Regions from separate parts of the Devosia lucknowensis genome, predicted to be linked through region 1. Evidence: predicted binding sites of a transcription regulator. Region 1 holds the regulator's gene; the other holds the start of a gene.
The links. The regulator HrcA, encoded in region 1, represses chaperone genes, less so after heat shock. The targets are predictions, from matches to a motif close to GTTAGCACTCNCNNNNNGNGAGTGCTAAC.

Region 1 (7,020 bases):
CGGCCCGCCAACGCGCCATGGAGAGCCAAGGCGTCGACGAGGTCGTCTTCCTCAACGAACGAAACGAATTGACCGAGGGCTCGTACATGTCCCTATTTGTGGGCAACGGCGACGGTGTCTTTCGCACCCCGCCGCTCACCGCCGGCCTCTTGCCCGGAACGCTGCGTGCGGACCTGATCGCCTCGGGGGCCGCGCAGGAACAGGTGCTGACGCTCGATGATCTGCGCCAGGCGGGGTCGGACATCTATCTCGGCAATTCGGTACGCGGCGTCGTGCCGGCGGTTTGGGTAAAAACAGAGGATCCAGCATGACGCTCACGGTCAATCCAGAGGACGTCCTTGTCGTCGTCGATGTGCAATACGATTTCCTGCCCGGCGGCAGTCTTGCCGTCTCCGGCGGCGACGAGATCGTGCCGCTGATCAACCAGCTTGCCACGCGCTTTGCCAATGTCGTCCTCACCCAGGACTGGCATCCCGCCGATCACGTCTCCTTTGCCAGCCAGCACGCCGGCAAGGCGCCGTTCGACACCATCGACCTGCCCTACGGCACCCAGGTTCTCTGGCCCGATCACTGCGTCTGGGCCACCCGTGGCGCCGAAATATCGAGCGATCTCAACATCCCCCACGCCCAGCTCATCATCCGCAAGGGCTTCAGGCGCGCCATCGACAGCTATTCCGGTTTCCAGGAAGCCGATCGCGAAATCCTCACCGGCCTTGCCGGTTATCTCAACGAGCGCGATGTCGGCCGTCTCTTCGTGGTCGGCCTCGCCACCGATTTCTGCGTCGCCTGGACCGCCCTCGATGGCGTCGCCGGCGGCTTCGACGTGACCGTCATCGAGGACGCGACACGGGCCATCGATGCGGATGGCTCGCTGAGCAAGGCCTGGGCCGACATGACCGACGCCGGCGTCGAACGCATCCAGAGCCGGGAAATTTTGGGCTAGTCCGCGTGCCGCAGGCAAAATCGCTCCAGTGGAGCGATTTTAGCGGGCTAGGCCATGAGAGCTACGCTCGAATGGCGGGGCATGGCTCCTGCTCACCCCCCGTCTAGAGGATGTGTCGCACCCGAGATGTGCACAGGTCCTCCTGCCGAAACAAAAAGGGCGCCCACCGGGCGCCCCTTCCAATTCAAGCCCGCAAAGGCATCAGGCGCTCTTGTCCACGCCGTCGTCTCCGGCCGGAGCCGCCGCACCGCCCTTGGCGACACCCACCATGGCCGGGCGCAGCACGCGTTCGCCAATGGCAAAACCTTCCTGCACCACCTGCACCACCGTGCCCTCGGGCACGTTGGGGTTGGGCACTTCGAACATCGCCTGATGCTTGTGCGGGTCGAATTTCTGTCCCGCCGCCTCGATCGGCTTCACGCCGTGCTTGGCCAGCAGCCGCTGCATTTCGCGGTCGGCCAGCTCGATCCCGTCGATCAGGCTCTTGAGCGAACCGTCGGCGGTCTCCCGCACCTCGGCCGGGATCACCATCAGCGCCCGGCTCAGGGCGTCGGTTGCCGTCAGCATGTCGCGCGCAAAGCCGGCAATCGCATAGGAGCGGGTATCGGCCACGTCGCGCTCGGTGCGCTTGCGCAGGTTCTCCATCTCGGCTGCCACGCGCAGCACGCGGTCCTTGAGTTCCGTATTCTCGGCGCGCAGCGCCTCGACCGGATCGATTTCCGGCGTGTCGGTCGCAGGGATTTCGGTTTCCGGCGTTTCGCCCTGGGCGGCGTTTTCGTCGCTCATCTGGTCTTCTTCCCCAATTGGCTAAATCTCTTGCCCGCCATATCGGCCAATGATGGACTGAATTCAAGCGCCGAGCCCAGGAGAATGCAAAATCGCGCCGCGCCTGCCCCTACGTCCCGCGCTTGCGGGCCATCATCGAGCTGATGACATTGGCGGTGTAATCCACCACCGGCACGATCCGCGCATAGTTGAGCCGCGTCGGCCCAATCACCCCGAGCACGCCCACGATCCGGTCGTTGGCGTCCTTGTAGGGGGAAAGGATCACCGATGAGCCCGAAAGCGAAAACAGCTTGTTCTCCGAGCCGATGAAGATGCGCACGCCCTGTGCCCGCTCGGCATCGCCCAGCAGTTCAAGCAGCCCATCCTTGCTTTCCAGCTCGTCGAACAGCTGGCGCATCCGCATCAGCTCGTCGCTTTGCATCGTGTCGTTGATGAGGTTGGCGCGGCCGCGCACGATCACCGTGGGGGCAGAATTGCCGCTCGGCGCCGACAGCGTGGCAATGCCGGCATCCACCAGTTTCTGCGTCAGTTCATCGAGTTCGGCGCGCTGTTCGGCCCGCCTTTCGTTGAGCACCTTGCGCGCTTCCGACAATGTCCGGCCCACGACGTAGTGGGCCAGGTAATTGCCCGCCTGGGTCAGGGCGCTGGCCGTATAGCCCGGCGGCAGGTCGAGAATGCGGTTTTCCACCTGCCCGTCCTCGCCCACCAGCACCGCCATGGCCCGCGCGGCGTCGAGCCGCACGAATTCGATATGCTTGAGCACCATGTCGGCCTTGGTGGCGATCACCACGCCGGCCCCGTGGCTCAGCCCCGACAGCAGCGACGACGCTTCCGCCAGCACGTCTTCCACCTGCGCATGGCCAGCCGTGCCCTGGATGTGCCGCGCGATCTGGCTGCGTTCGCTCTCGTTGATCGTTCCGATCTCGAGCATGGAGTCGACGAAGAAGCGGAGGCCCTGTTGCGTCGGCGCCCGGCCGGCCGACGTGTGCGGCGCCGCGATCAGCCCCAGGTCCTCGAGGTCGGCCATCACGTTTCGGACAGAAGCGGGCGATAGTTCCACCTGCAGCAGGCGGCTCAGGTCGCGCGAGCCGACCGGCATGCCGGTATCGAGATAGCGCTCCACCAGCCGCCGGAAAATCTCCTGGCTGCGGGAATTGAGCACCGAGAGAAAGTCTTCTTCCGGCCTGGACATGGGGTTTGATTAAACTCGTCGACTTTAACCTTGGCTTCTCATTTAGGCCCTTCGTCCCCATCCGCCAAGCGCCCGGCGCTTGTGAGCGCGCTCCGGGAGGGTTAAGAGGCGGTTAACGGCAATTACAGACTGGAATCACGATGCGGCCATCCGGACGGCAGCCAAGCGACATGCGGGCAGTAACCCTTGAGCGCAACGTCGCCATGAAGGCCGAAGGCTCCTGCCTCGTCGCCTTCGGCAACACCAGGGTTCTGTGCACCGCCTCGGTCGAAACCAGCGTTCCTGGCTGGCTGCGCGGCAAGGGCCAGGGCTGGGTCACCGCCGAATACGGCATGCTGCCCCGCGCCACCGGCTCGCGCACCCGCCGCGAGGCGACCGCCGGCAAGCAATCGGGGCGCACCCAGGAAATCCAGCGTCTCATCGGCCGCTCGCTACGCGCCGTGGTCGATCTCGAGCTTCTTGGCGAAGTCCAGATCACCCTCGATTGCGACGTGCTCGAAGCCGATGGCGGCACCCGCACCGCCTCCATCACCGGCGCCTATGTGGCGCTGGTCGATGCCATCAGGTGGATGGACGAGCGCAAGCTGACCAAGGGCCAGGCCCTCAAGGACAGCGTCGCTGCCGTCTCCTGCGGCATCTATCGCGGCACGCCGGTTCTCGATCTCGACTATCTCGAGGACGTCGAGGCCGAGACCGATGCCAATTTCGTCATGACCGGTTCCGGAAAATTCGTCGAAATCCAGGGCACCGCCGAAGGCGCGCCGTTCTCGCGTGACGAACTCCAGTCCCTCATGGCCCTCGCCGAACAGGGCATCGGCGAACTGTCCGTCATGCAGAAAGCGGCCCTCGGCGTATGATGGGCTGGCTAAAGAACCCCTCACCCGTCTCGGCCTTTGGCCGATCCACCCTCTCCCACAAGGGGCGAGGGGGAGCCGGCGCAGGTCCGAGCGCGGTGCCCCCTTCTCCCCTTGTGGGAGAAGGTGCCCGAAGGGCGGATGAGGGGGCCTTCAATCAAGATCATTGCCCCATCTGGAACGACATAACCCGCGCTTTGGAGGCCAAATGACCATTCCCCGCCTCAAGGCCGGTGACCGCCTCTGCATTGCCACTCACAATGCCGGCAAGCTCAAGGAATTCCGCGAGCTCTTCGAGCCTTTCGGCCTCGAACTTGTTTCTGCGGGCGACCTCGGGCTCCCCGAGCCCGAAGAAACCGGCACCACCTTTGCCGAGAACGCCCGCACCAAGGCGCATGCCGCAGCCCGGGGCGCCAACATGCTTGCGCTGTCCGACGACAGCGGCATTTCCGTCGATGCGCTCAACGGCGAACCCGGCGTCTACACCGCCGACTGGGCTGGCGTGCCGCGCGATTTCAACCGCGCCATGAAGCGCGTTGAGGATGCCCTCCAGGCTGCCGGCGCCATCTCGCCGGGACAGCGCCGGGCGGCCTTCAACGCCACCCTGTGCCTCGCTCACCCCGATGGCCGCGACGTGCTCTATGTCGGCAAATGCGAGGGGACCCTGGTCTGGCCCCCGCGCGGCGATCAGGGGCATGGCTACGATCCCATGTTCATGCCCGATGGCTACGACATCACCTTCGGCGAAATGCCGCCCGAGGTGAAGCACTCCTGGTCACCCGGCCAGCAGGGCCTCAGCCACCGCGCAAGAGCATTCGCGCTGTTTGTCGAGCAGCAGATCGATCATGGGTAGGTCGGTGCCGAACCAGGTGACCCCCACCCCGACCCTCCCCCTGAAGAAGGGGGAGGGAGTCAGGCCTGCGTTTGATCCAGACATCCGCGGACTGCATCTGCCTGCCCCTCCCCCTTCTTCAGGGGGAGGCCGGGTGGGGGTTTTCTTGGCTTCTCACAGGTGCCGTCCATGACGCAAAATCCCAACGACCTCTTCGGCGTCTACGTCCACTGGCCGTTCTGCGCGTCCAAGTGCCCCTATTGCGATTTCAATTCCCACGTTCATCGCGGCCCCTTCGATGAAGACGCCTTTGTCGAGGGCTACAAGCGCGAGATCGCCCATATGGCCGCGCTTTCGCCCGGCCGCCTGGTGCAATCGGTTTTCTTCGGCGGCGGCACACCGTCGCTGATGTCGCCCAAGGCCGTCGGCACCATTCTCGATGCCATCGCCAACGCCTGGGAGATCGATCGCAGGGCCGAAATCACCCTCGAAGCCAACCCGACCTCGGTCGAGGTCGAGCGCTTCAAGGGCTTCCGCGCAGCGGGCGTCAATCGTGTGTCGCTGGGCGTCCAGTCGCTGCGCCCGGGTCCCTTGGCCGAGCTTGGTCGCCGCCACACGGTCGAGGAAGCTGTTGCCGCCGTGCGCATCGCCCAGAGCGTCTTTGATCGCTCGAGCTTCGATCTCATCTATGGCCGTCCCAAGCAGACCCTCGAGGATTGGGAAGACGAGCTCAAGGAGGGTCTCTGGCTCGCCCAGGGCCATATCAGCCTTTACATGCTGACCATCGAGCAGGGGACGCGCTATTTCGACCTGCATCAGGCCGGAAAGCTCAAGATGCCCAACGAGGATCTGGCGGCCGACTTCTACGAGCTGACCCAGGAATTGACCGCCGCTGCGGGCATGCCGGCCTACGAGATTTCCAACCATGCCGTTCCCGGCCAGGAATCGCGGCACAACATGCTCTATTGGCGCTATGGCGAATATGCCGGCATCGGCCCGGGCGCGCATGGCCGCCTCATGGTCAATCACCAGCGCCACGCCACCGCCACCGAACGCCTGCCCTTCGACTGGCTCAACCTCGTCAACAGCCAGGGCCACGGCATGATCACCGACGATGTCCTCACCTGGGAAGAACAGGGCGACGAATATCTGGTCATGGGGCTGCGCTTGAAGGAAGGCATCTCGCCGACCCGCTTCATGTCCATTTCGGGCCGCGGCATTTCGGAAGCGCAGATCATGGCCCTCAAGGGCTACGGTTTCCTCGAAACCCTCCCCAACGGCAATCTCCGCGTCACCGACAAGGGCTTCCCCGTCCTCGATGCCGTGGTGGCCGACCTGGCGGCCTAGCCGCGCAGCGACACCTCTCCCTCGGGGGAGAGGTCGGCCGAAGGCCGGGTGAGGGGGCCTTCTCCCGTCATATCCCTTCCTTCAGCTGCAGCCTGCTTCAGTCGATCCGGGAAATCCTAGATCTTCGCCGCATCCACCGTCGTGACCACACCCCCTGCCCCGATCTGTTTGATCGCCAGCGCATAATCGCTGCGACCGTTCGCCTGGAAGCGGAAAAGTCCGTCGCGCCCGGCAAAGCCCGAAGGATTGGTCAGCAGCTGCGCGCTATAGGGCGGCACCGCCTTCGACAGCGTGTTCACATTGGCCAGGATCACTGCCGTATAGGCGATGGTCGCCATCTGTGGCGGCGCCGCGCCGAACTGCCGCTGGTAGTCGGCGCGGATGGCATTGAGCCCGGCGTCGTCCACTCCAGGGAAAACGGCCCCGACAAGCGCCGCATTGGTCGCCAGCTGCGGGTCGGCGCTCCAGTCGGCCGAACCCACCAGTTGCACATCGTCCCTGGCCACCCCCGCCTGGGCGAGCAACCCGGCAAAAGTTGGCGCCGTGGCCCGGTCGGGGACGAACAGGGCGTCGAGCATCATCCGCTCGACCAGCGGCTTGGCCTGATTGATGATCCCCTGCGCTTCACTGACATCGGAAAACGTATAGACGGCGCTCGGATTGAAGCCGGCTGCAATCGCCTGCGTCCGGAACGCTGATGCCAGGGCCTCGCCATAGGGCGTCGACGGGAAAATGCCCGCTGGTCCGCGCCGCCCCTGTTCGCGCAGCCAGGTCAGCGCCCGTTTCATCTCGGTTTCGGGCAGCACGTTGAGCACGTAGACATTGGGGCCGGCCACGCTGCCATTGTTGGCAAAGCCGATCATCGGGATATTGGCGGCCCGCGTAACGGCCGCGGCGGCGCTGATCTGCTCGGCCGTCAGCGGACCCAGCACCAGCTTGGCGCCCTCGGCGACCGCGGCATTGGCGGCGCTCACCGCCCCGGCCGCGCCGGTGCCGGTATCGCGCAGCGACAGGGTTATGTTCTCCGCAATATTGGCATTGGCTTCGATGAACTGGATGGCCAGGC
Region 2 (7,020 bases), on a different contig from region 1:
GCCGGCACCGGTTCGGTCAGCGCTGCGCTCGGCGCCATGCGCGCCGGGGCCCATGATTATGTCGCCAAGCCGGTGAGCGGACCGGTGCTGGTGGGACGTCTTGCCGAACTGGCGCAACGTCATGGCCGCCCACGCTCGCTGGGCGTCGAGGCAGAGCCCAATCCCGTCGTAACCGATTTCGCGGGTTTTGTGGGCGCGTCCAGCGCAATGCAGTTTCTCTACGAGCAGATCGGGCGCGTGGCGACATCCTCGGCCCCGGTGTTCATCACGGGTGAAAGCGGCACGGGCAAGGATGTCTGCGCCGAGGCTCTTCACAGCAAGGGACCGCGGGCCGGCAATCGCTTCGTCGCCATCAATTGCGCCGCAATCCCGCGCGACCTGATGGAGAGCGAACTCTTCGGCGTGGTGCGGGGCGCCTTTACAGGCGCGCATGACGATCGCAAGGGCGCGGCGGAACTGGCCGACGGGGGCACGCTGTTCCTCGATGAAGTGGGCGAGATGGATCTGTCGCTGCAGTCCAAGCTGCTGCGTTTCCTCCAGACCGGCATGATTTCGCGCGTGGGCGAGACGGCGGCCCGCAAGGTCGATGTCCGCGTGATCTGCGCGACCAATCGCAATCCCATGCAGATGATCGCCGACCGGCAGTTCCGCGAAGACCTGTTCTATCGGCTGCACGTGCTGCCCATCCATCTGCCGCCGCTGCGCCAGCGGCCGAGCGACGTGATGATACTGACCCGGCATTTCCTGGCCCGTTATGCCCGCGAGGAGCACAAGACGTTCGCCGGCATCACCCAGGATGCAGCCCAACATCTGACCGCCGCAGACTGGCCCGGCAATGTGCGCCAGCTCCAGAACCTAGTGCGGCGGCTTGTCGTGATGTTCGACGGCGGCGAGATCACTGCCGCGATGATCGAAGCTGCCGATATCGAATCCAAGGTTGCGCCCGCCCAGGTTCCGGTGGAAGCGCCGCGCGCGGACCGGCGCAGCATCCTGCCCATGTGGCAGCAGGAGCAGCGCATCATCGAGGACGCCATCGCAACCTTCGGGGGCAATATCTCGATGGCCGCAGCGGCGCTCGAGATCAGCCCGTCGACGATCTATCGCAAGCGCCAGAGCTGGTCCGACATGGCCGTCGCCGGCTGAGCGGTCGGTTCTAGGGCGTATTCGCCTCACGGGCGCGGGCGCGATCGAGGCCCAGCCAGCGTTCGCGCAGGATCACGGCAATCCCCGATCCCACGATGATCAATGCGCCCACCACCATGGTCGGGGTCGGCACGTCGGCGAAGATGACGAAGCCGATGACGATGGTCAGGATCAGCGACACATATTCGAACGGCGCGATCACCGACATGTCCGCATGGCGATAGCAATTGGTAAGCAATAGCTGGCCGATACCGCCGAACACCCCTGCCCCGATCAGCAACGCCGTCTGCTCGGGCGTCGGCCAGATCCAGCCGAACGGCAGTGTAAGCAGGCTGAGGATGCTGGCGCTGATGAAGAAGTAGGTGACGATGGCCTCGGTGCGCTCGGTCTGCACCAGCGTGCGGACCTGAAGCATGGCGAAGGCGGTGAGGAAGGCCGCCATCAGCGCCGCGATCGCGCCAATGGCCTCGGTATCGGCGAGGCCGTCGCCGCCCGAAAATACCGTGAGGCGGGGCCAGAGAATGATCATCACACCGACCAGCCCGACGATGACCGTGGTCCAGCGGAAAATATAGACCCGCTCCTGCAGCAGAACTGCGGAGAGAATGACGATGATGATGGGCGACGCATAACCGATGGCGGTGGCTTCGGGCAGCGGCAGGCGCGTCAGGGCGAAAAAGCCCAGGCTCATGGACGCGACGCCGACAAGGCCGCGCACCACGTGACCGATGGGACGCTTGGTCTGGAAGGCATGCGCCAGTCGCCGGTTCCAGGCCAGCCAGGCCAGCACCGGCAGCATGGCAAAAAAGCTGCGGAAGAAGACCATCTGCCCCGATGGCACCGTGACGGTCGCCTTGAGCATCGTCGCCATGACCACGAAACAGCAGACCGAGGCGACTTTGAGCAGGATACCACGCAGCGGCCCGCCGATACGGTGCGGCGAAGGCGAATGGTCTGGCGCATCGACGGGCGCAGTCACGTCGCAGTCCTATTCCCGAGGCCGGTAAGACCTCGTGATATCGGGGACAGGCGGGCTACTTGCCCGCTTCCAGCTTTTCCTTGGCGACGCGCGCGGTGGCAAAAGCCTTGTGCTCTTCGCCCACGGCACTGCCGGTCTTGACGACAGTGCCCTCGGCGTCCTGGATTTCCCAGTGCCAGTTGGTGTTTGCGCCGACGCCACCCTTGCGGGACAGCTTGATCTGGTAAGAAGATTTTTCGCTCATGGTGCTGCTTATGGCCCAGAGTGGGAGCATGGGGAAGAGGGAATGTTGGGCGATGGCCCCGCCCGTGGACTAGACGTCCGAGACCCGCACGGCGACTTTTTCCCCGCCAAAGGTCAGCATGTCCCTGATCAGGCCATAGTCGCCGTCTGCATATGGAAAGTACCATGCCTGATCGACGCCATCGGCGGTCAGCGTCTTGATTGTGTAGAAATGCGCTTCGCCGGGCCCTGCTTCCTCGCGAACGGTATCGGACGCCTCCAGAATGCCGGGATGCACATCTTCGAGCGGCACGAAGTAGATCGGCTCCCGACCGTCATGATCCAGTCGAAAGGCTTTGGTAGAGCTGGCGATCTCGGCGTCGTCGAAGGAGAAATGCACGCGGCCCGCAACGGGGGTAACTGTCGCCAGGGAGGATGTGGGCTGAACCATGTCCGGCTCCTTGTTCGTGTCTGGTGGTCAGTCTCCTAACGCGTGACCAAAACCTTCGGTTCGATCTGCGGTTGGAGAGGCCAAATTCTTTGGGATGCGTGCCTTGACTCCCTTCGGCAGGCATCCCTATATCCCCGGCAGCTTGTTAGCACTCAGCAAGTTCGAGTGCTAACAGGTCCGAAATTGCATTCAGAAATGATGCCAAGAGGTACTTATCATGGGCTTCCGTCCCCTGCATGACCGCGTGGTCGTCCGTCGCGTCGACAGTGAAGAAAAGACCAAGGGCGGGATCATCATCCCCGACACCGCCAAGGAAAAGCCCTCTGAGGGCGTGATCGTTTCGGTGGGCCCCGGCGCCCGCGATGAAAACGGCAAGATCAATGCGCTGGACGTCAAGGCCGGCGATCGCGTGCTGTTCGGCAAGTGGAGCGGCACCGAGGTCAAGCTCAACGGCGAAGACCTGATCATCATGAAGGAAAGCGACATCATGGGCGTGATCGAAGCCTAAGGCTTCGCCTCCCCTCTTGTCCGTCAACCCTTACTAAGGAGCGCCTCACATGGCCGCTAAAGAAGTAAAGTTCTCGACCGACGCCCGCGAAAAGATGCTGCGCGGCGTCAACGTCCTCGCCAATGCGGTGAAGGTCACCCTCGGCCCGAAGGGTCGTAACGTCGTCATCGAAAAGTCGTTCGGCGCCCCGCGCATCACCAAGGACGGCGTCTCGGTCGCCAAGGAAATCGAACTCGAAGACAAGTTCGAGAACCTGGGCGCGCAGCTGCTGCGTTCGGTCGCTTCCAAGACCAACGACGTTGCCGGTGACGGCACCACCACCGCGACCGTGCTCGGCCAGGCCATCGTCGTCGAAGGCGTCAAGGCTGTTGCCGCCGGCTTCAACCCGATGGATCTCAAGCGCGGTATCGACCTCGCCGTCGCCGACGTGATCGAGAGCCTCAAGGGCTCGGCCAAGAAGATCACCTCGTCCTCTGAAGTCTCACAGGTCGGCACGATCTCGGCCAACGGCGAAACCGCCATCGGCGAGATGATCGCCGAAGCCATGCAGAAGGTCGGCAACGAGGGTGTGATCACCGTCGAGGAAGCCAAGACCGCCGAAACCGAACTCGATGTCGTCGAAGGCATGCAGTTCGACCGCGGCTACCTCTCGCCCTACTTCGTGACCAATGCCGAAAAGATGACGGCACAGCTCGAAGACCCCTACATCCTGCTGCACGAAAAGAAGCTCTCGAACCTGCAGGCCATCCTGCCGATCCTCGAAGCCGTCGTTCAGTCGCAGCGCCCGCTGCTGATCATCGCCGAAGACGTCGATGGCGAAGCCCTGCCGACCCTGGTCGTCAACCGCCTGCGCGCCGGCCTCAAGGTCGCTGCCGTCAAGGCTCCGGGCTTCGGTGACCGTCGCAAGGCCATGCTCGAAGACATCGCCGTCCTCACCGGCGGCCAGGTGATCTCCGAAGATCTCGGCATCAAGCTCGAGAACGTGACCCTCGACATGCTCGGCACTGCCAAGCGCGTCGAAATCACCAAGGAAAACACCACGATCGTCGACGGTGCCGGCACCCAGGACGAGATCCAGGCCCGCGTTGGCCAGATCAAGGCGCAGATCGAAGAGACCTCTTCGGACTACGACCGCGAAAAGCTGCAGGAACGTCTGGCCAAGCTCGCCGGTGGCGTTGCCGTGATCCGCGTCGGCGGTTCGACCGAAGTGGAAGTCAAGGAACGCAAGGACCGCGTCGATGACGCGCTCAACGCAACCCGCGCTGCCGTCGAAGAAGGCATCGTTCCGGGTGGTGGCGTTGCCCTGCTCCGCGCTTCGGCTGCCATCAAGGCCAAGGGCGCCAATGCCGACCAGGAAGCCGGTATCGCGATCGTTCGTCGCGCCCTGCAGTCCCCGGTTCGCACCATTGCCAACAATGCCGGCGCCGAAGGCTCGGTCGTTGTCGACAAGATCCTCGAAAACCCGGCTGCTTCGTTCGGCTACAACGCCGCGACGGGCGAGTACGGTGACCTGGTTGCCACCGGCGTCATCGACCCGGTTAAGGTGGTTCGTACCGCTCTCGAAGACGCCGCCTCGGTTGCTTCGCTGCTGATCACCACCGAAGCCACCATCGTCGAGGCCCCGAAGGCCGAAGCTCCGGCAATGCCGGGCGGCGGCGGCATGGGCGGCATGGGTGGCATGGACTTCTAAGTCCAGCGTCCAATCGCACTCAGCTTCAAGGGTCGTTTCTTCCCAGTCACGATCTTTGTGGAAAGCCCCGGTGGAAACACCGGGGCTTTTTCCTTTGAGAAATCTATCCCCGCCTCCCCTACCGCCGCCATACTCCTTCCCATCAGCCGGCGCGGCGGTCTGTAGGCTTCGAGCCGGCCCTTGGGCAAAATCGCTCCTGTGGAGCGATTTTATGTGAGAAGGCCATATGGGCTGTGCCCAGATGGCGGGAACAGTGGCCGGGTGAGCCGGGTGGGGGTCTTGCCTCTCCCACAGGTTCCAGTCCGGCCGCGACGGGACGAGCGATCCCCCGCCGCCGATCAGTTCCAAAAACCGGCGCCCCGGGGCGGTTCTCGTCTCGTACTTTTTGTTCTCATGAGGCGCTGCCCGCCTCGGGGTCCGTCAGTTTCACGCCAACCGGAGGCCAAAAGCCGACCGGCGCCAGATCATGCGCGACGCGTCGAGACGATTTGGCTGTGGATCAGGGAAAGACCAGAAGTTTGATCGCCAGCGCGATGGATACCACGACCACCAGCGGACGGATGACCTTGGCGCCGTATCGGATGCCGGTGCGGGCGCCGACATAGCCACCGATGACCTGGCCCAGCGCCATGACGATGGCTACCGGCCACACGACCGCGCCTTGCGGGATGAAGATGGCCAGCGCCGCCAGATTGGACGTGAAGTTGAGAGCCTTGGTGCTGCCCGTCGCCCGAGTAAGGCCAAGACCGAACAACAAGACGAAACCGATGGTGAAGAATGAACCGGTCCCAGGACCGAAAATGCCGTCGTAGAAGCCGATGAGAAAACCCATCACCGGCACGAAGGGACCGAAACGCAGCCTTGCCGTACTATCGGCGTCGGAGAGCTTTGGCGCAAACAGGAAGTAGAGCGCAATGCCGATCAGGGCGACAGGCACAGCGATGGTGAGGAGGGACGTGTCGAGCTTGCTGACGGTCAGGGCACCGAGAAAACTGCCGGCAAATGTCAGCGCAATGGCGGGGACGAGGCTGGGCAGGTTGACATAGCCGCGCCGCCAGTAGGTCAGGGCGGCCATGCCGGTGCCGACGATGGACTGCATCTTGTTGGTGCCCAGGGCGGCAACAGGCGGCAGGCCGGCGGAGAGCAGTGCAGGCACGGTGATCATGCCCCCGCCCCCGGCAATGGCATCGACGAAGCCGGCCAGCATGCCGACAGCCATCAGTGCAAGAAGAACGAGAGGATCGAGCATGTGAGGCTAGGCCTGGTCGGAGCGGCGGCGGAACTGGTCGTCGGGCACCGGCTGGTCGGCCAGGCGGCGCTCGTAGATGGGGATGTTGATCATGGACGACATGAAGGCACTCATCATCAGCTGGAACCCGGTGACGAGAGCCGTCATGGCGAGGATGACGGCGCGAAGCGTACCGCTCGATGTCAGTGGGCCAAAGTCGCGCCGCGCCCATTCCCACAGGCCCCACCCCATGGCGATCAGGCCGCCGAGCATCAGAATAATGGCCACGAGTAGAATGCGTTCGAGCGTCAGGCTTTCGAGCAAGCGGTCGTAGGTGCCAGAACGCGGGATGAAGCCATAGCGTGAGGCGAAGCGTCGTCCAATGATGGCAAAGGCGATCGACTGCGTGCCCATGATCACGCAGAGCGAGGCTACCAGCAGCGTATGGACGTCGAAATTGACCACGCCGATGCGCACCGGCCCCTGCAGGAGCTGGCTGCCGACGACAAGGCCGATCCAGAGCAGCGCGACGCCGGGATAAAGGAACAGCCATCGAGGCGAGAACAGCAGCAGGAACCGTAGGTGACGCCAACCGTCCCTGAAAGACCGCAGGTGCGGCGGGCGGGAGCGGCCGTCCTTCTGCAAGGTCGTCGGCACTTCGCGCAAATCGAGCTGGCCGAGCGTCGCCTTGACCACCATTTCGGACGCGAATTCCATGCCCGTGGTGCGCAGTTGCAGGTCGCGAATGGCGTCGCGCCGGAATCCGCGCAGACCGCAGTGAAAATCGCGGACCGGCGTC

Region 2: the regulator HrcA is predicted to act here: its motif matches at 2,940-2,968, upstream of CCK88_RS00920 (co-chaperone GroES).

Annotation. Positions count from the first base shown of each region.
Region 1 is NZ_FXWK01000002.1:758,756-765,775, reverse strand. It holds gene CCK88_RS16020 (aminodeoxychorismate synthase component I) at 1-311, shown strand, start outside; gene pncA (bifunctional nicotinamidase/pyrazinamidase) at 308-943, shown strand; gene grpE (nucleotide exchange factor GrpE) at 1,145-1,729, opposite strand; gene hrcA (heat-inducible transcriptional repressor HrcA) at 1,839-2,921, opposite strand; gene rph (ribonuclease PH) at 3,062-3,778, shown strand; gene CCK88_RS15995 (non-canonical purine NTP pyrophosphatase) at 3,984-4,628, shown strand; gene hemW (radical SAM family heme chaperone HemW) at 4,797-5,954, shown strand; gene CCK88_RS15985 (penicillin-binding protein activator) at 6,071-7,020, opposite strand, start outside.
Region 2 is NZ_FXWK01000001.1:184,723-191,742, reverse strand. It holds gene CCK88_RS00940 (sigma-54-dependent transcriptional regulator) at 1-1,143, shown strand, start outside; gene CCK88_RS00935 (DMT family transporter) at 1,154-2,122, opposite strand; gene CCK88_RS00930 (hypothetical protein) at 2,178-2,366, opposite strand; gene CCK88_RS00925 (DUF427 domain-containing protein) at 2,436-2,795, opposite strand; gene CCK88_RS00920 (co-chaperone GroES) at 3,013-3,303, shown strand; gene groL (chaperonin GroEL) at 3,353-4,993, shown strand; gene CCK88_RS00910 (TSUP family transporter) at 5,493-6,242, opposite strand; gene CCK88_RS00905 (glycosyltransferase family 2 protein) at 6,249-7,020, opposite strand, start outside.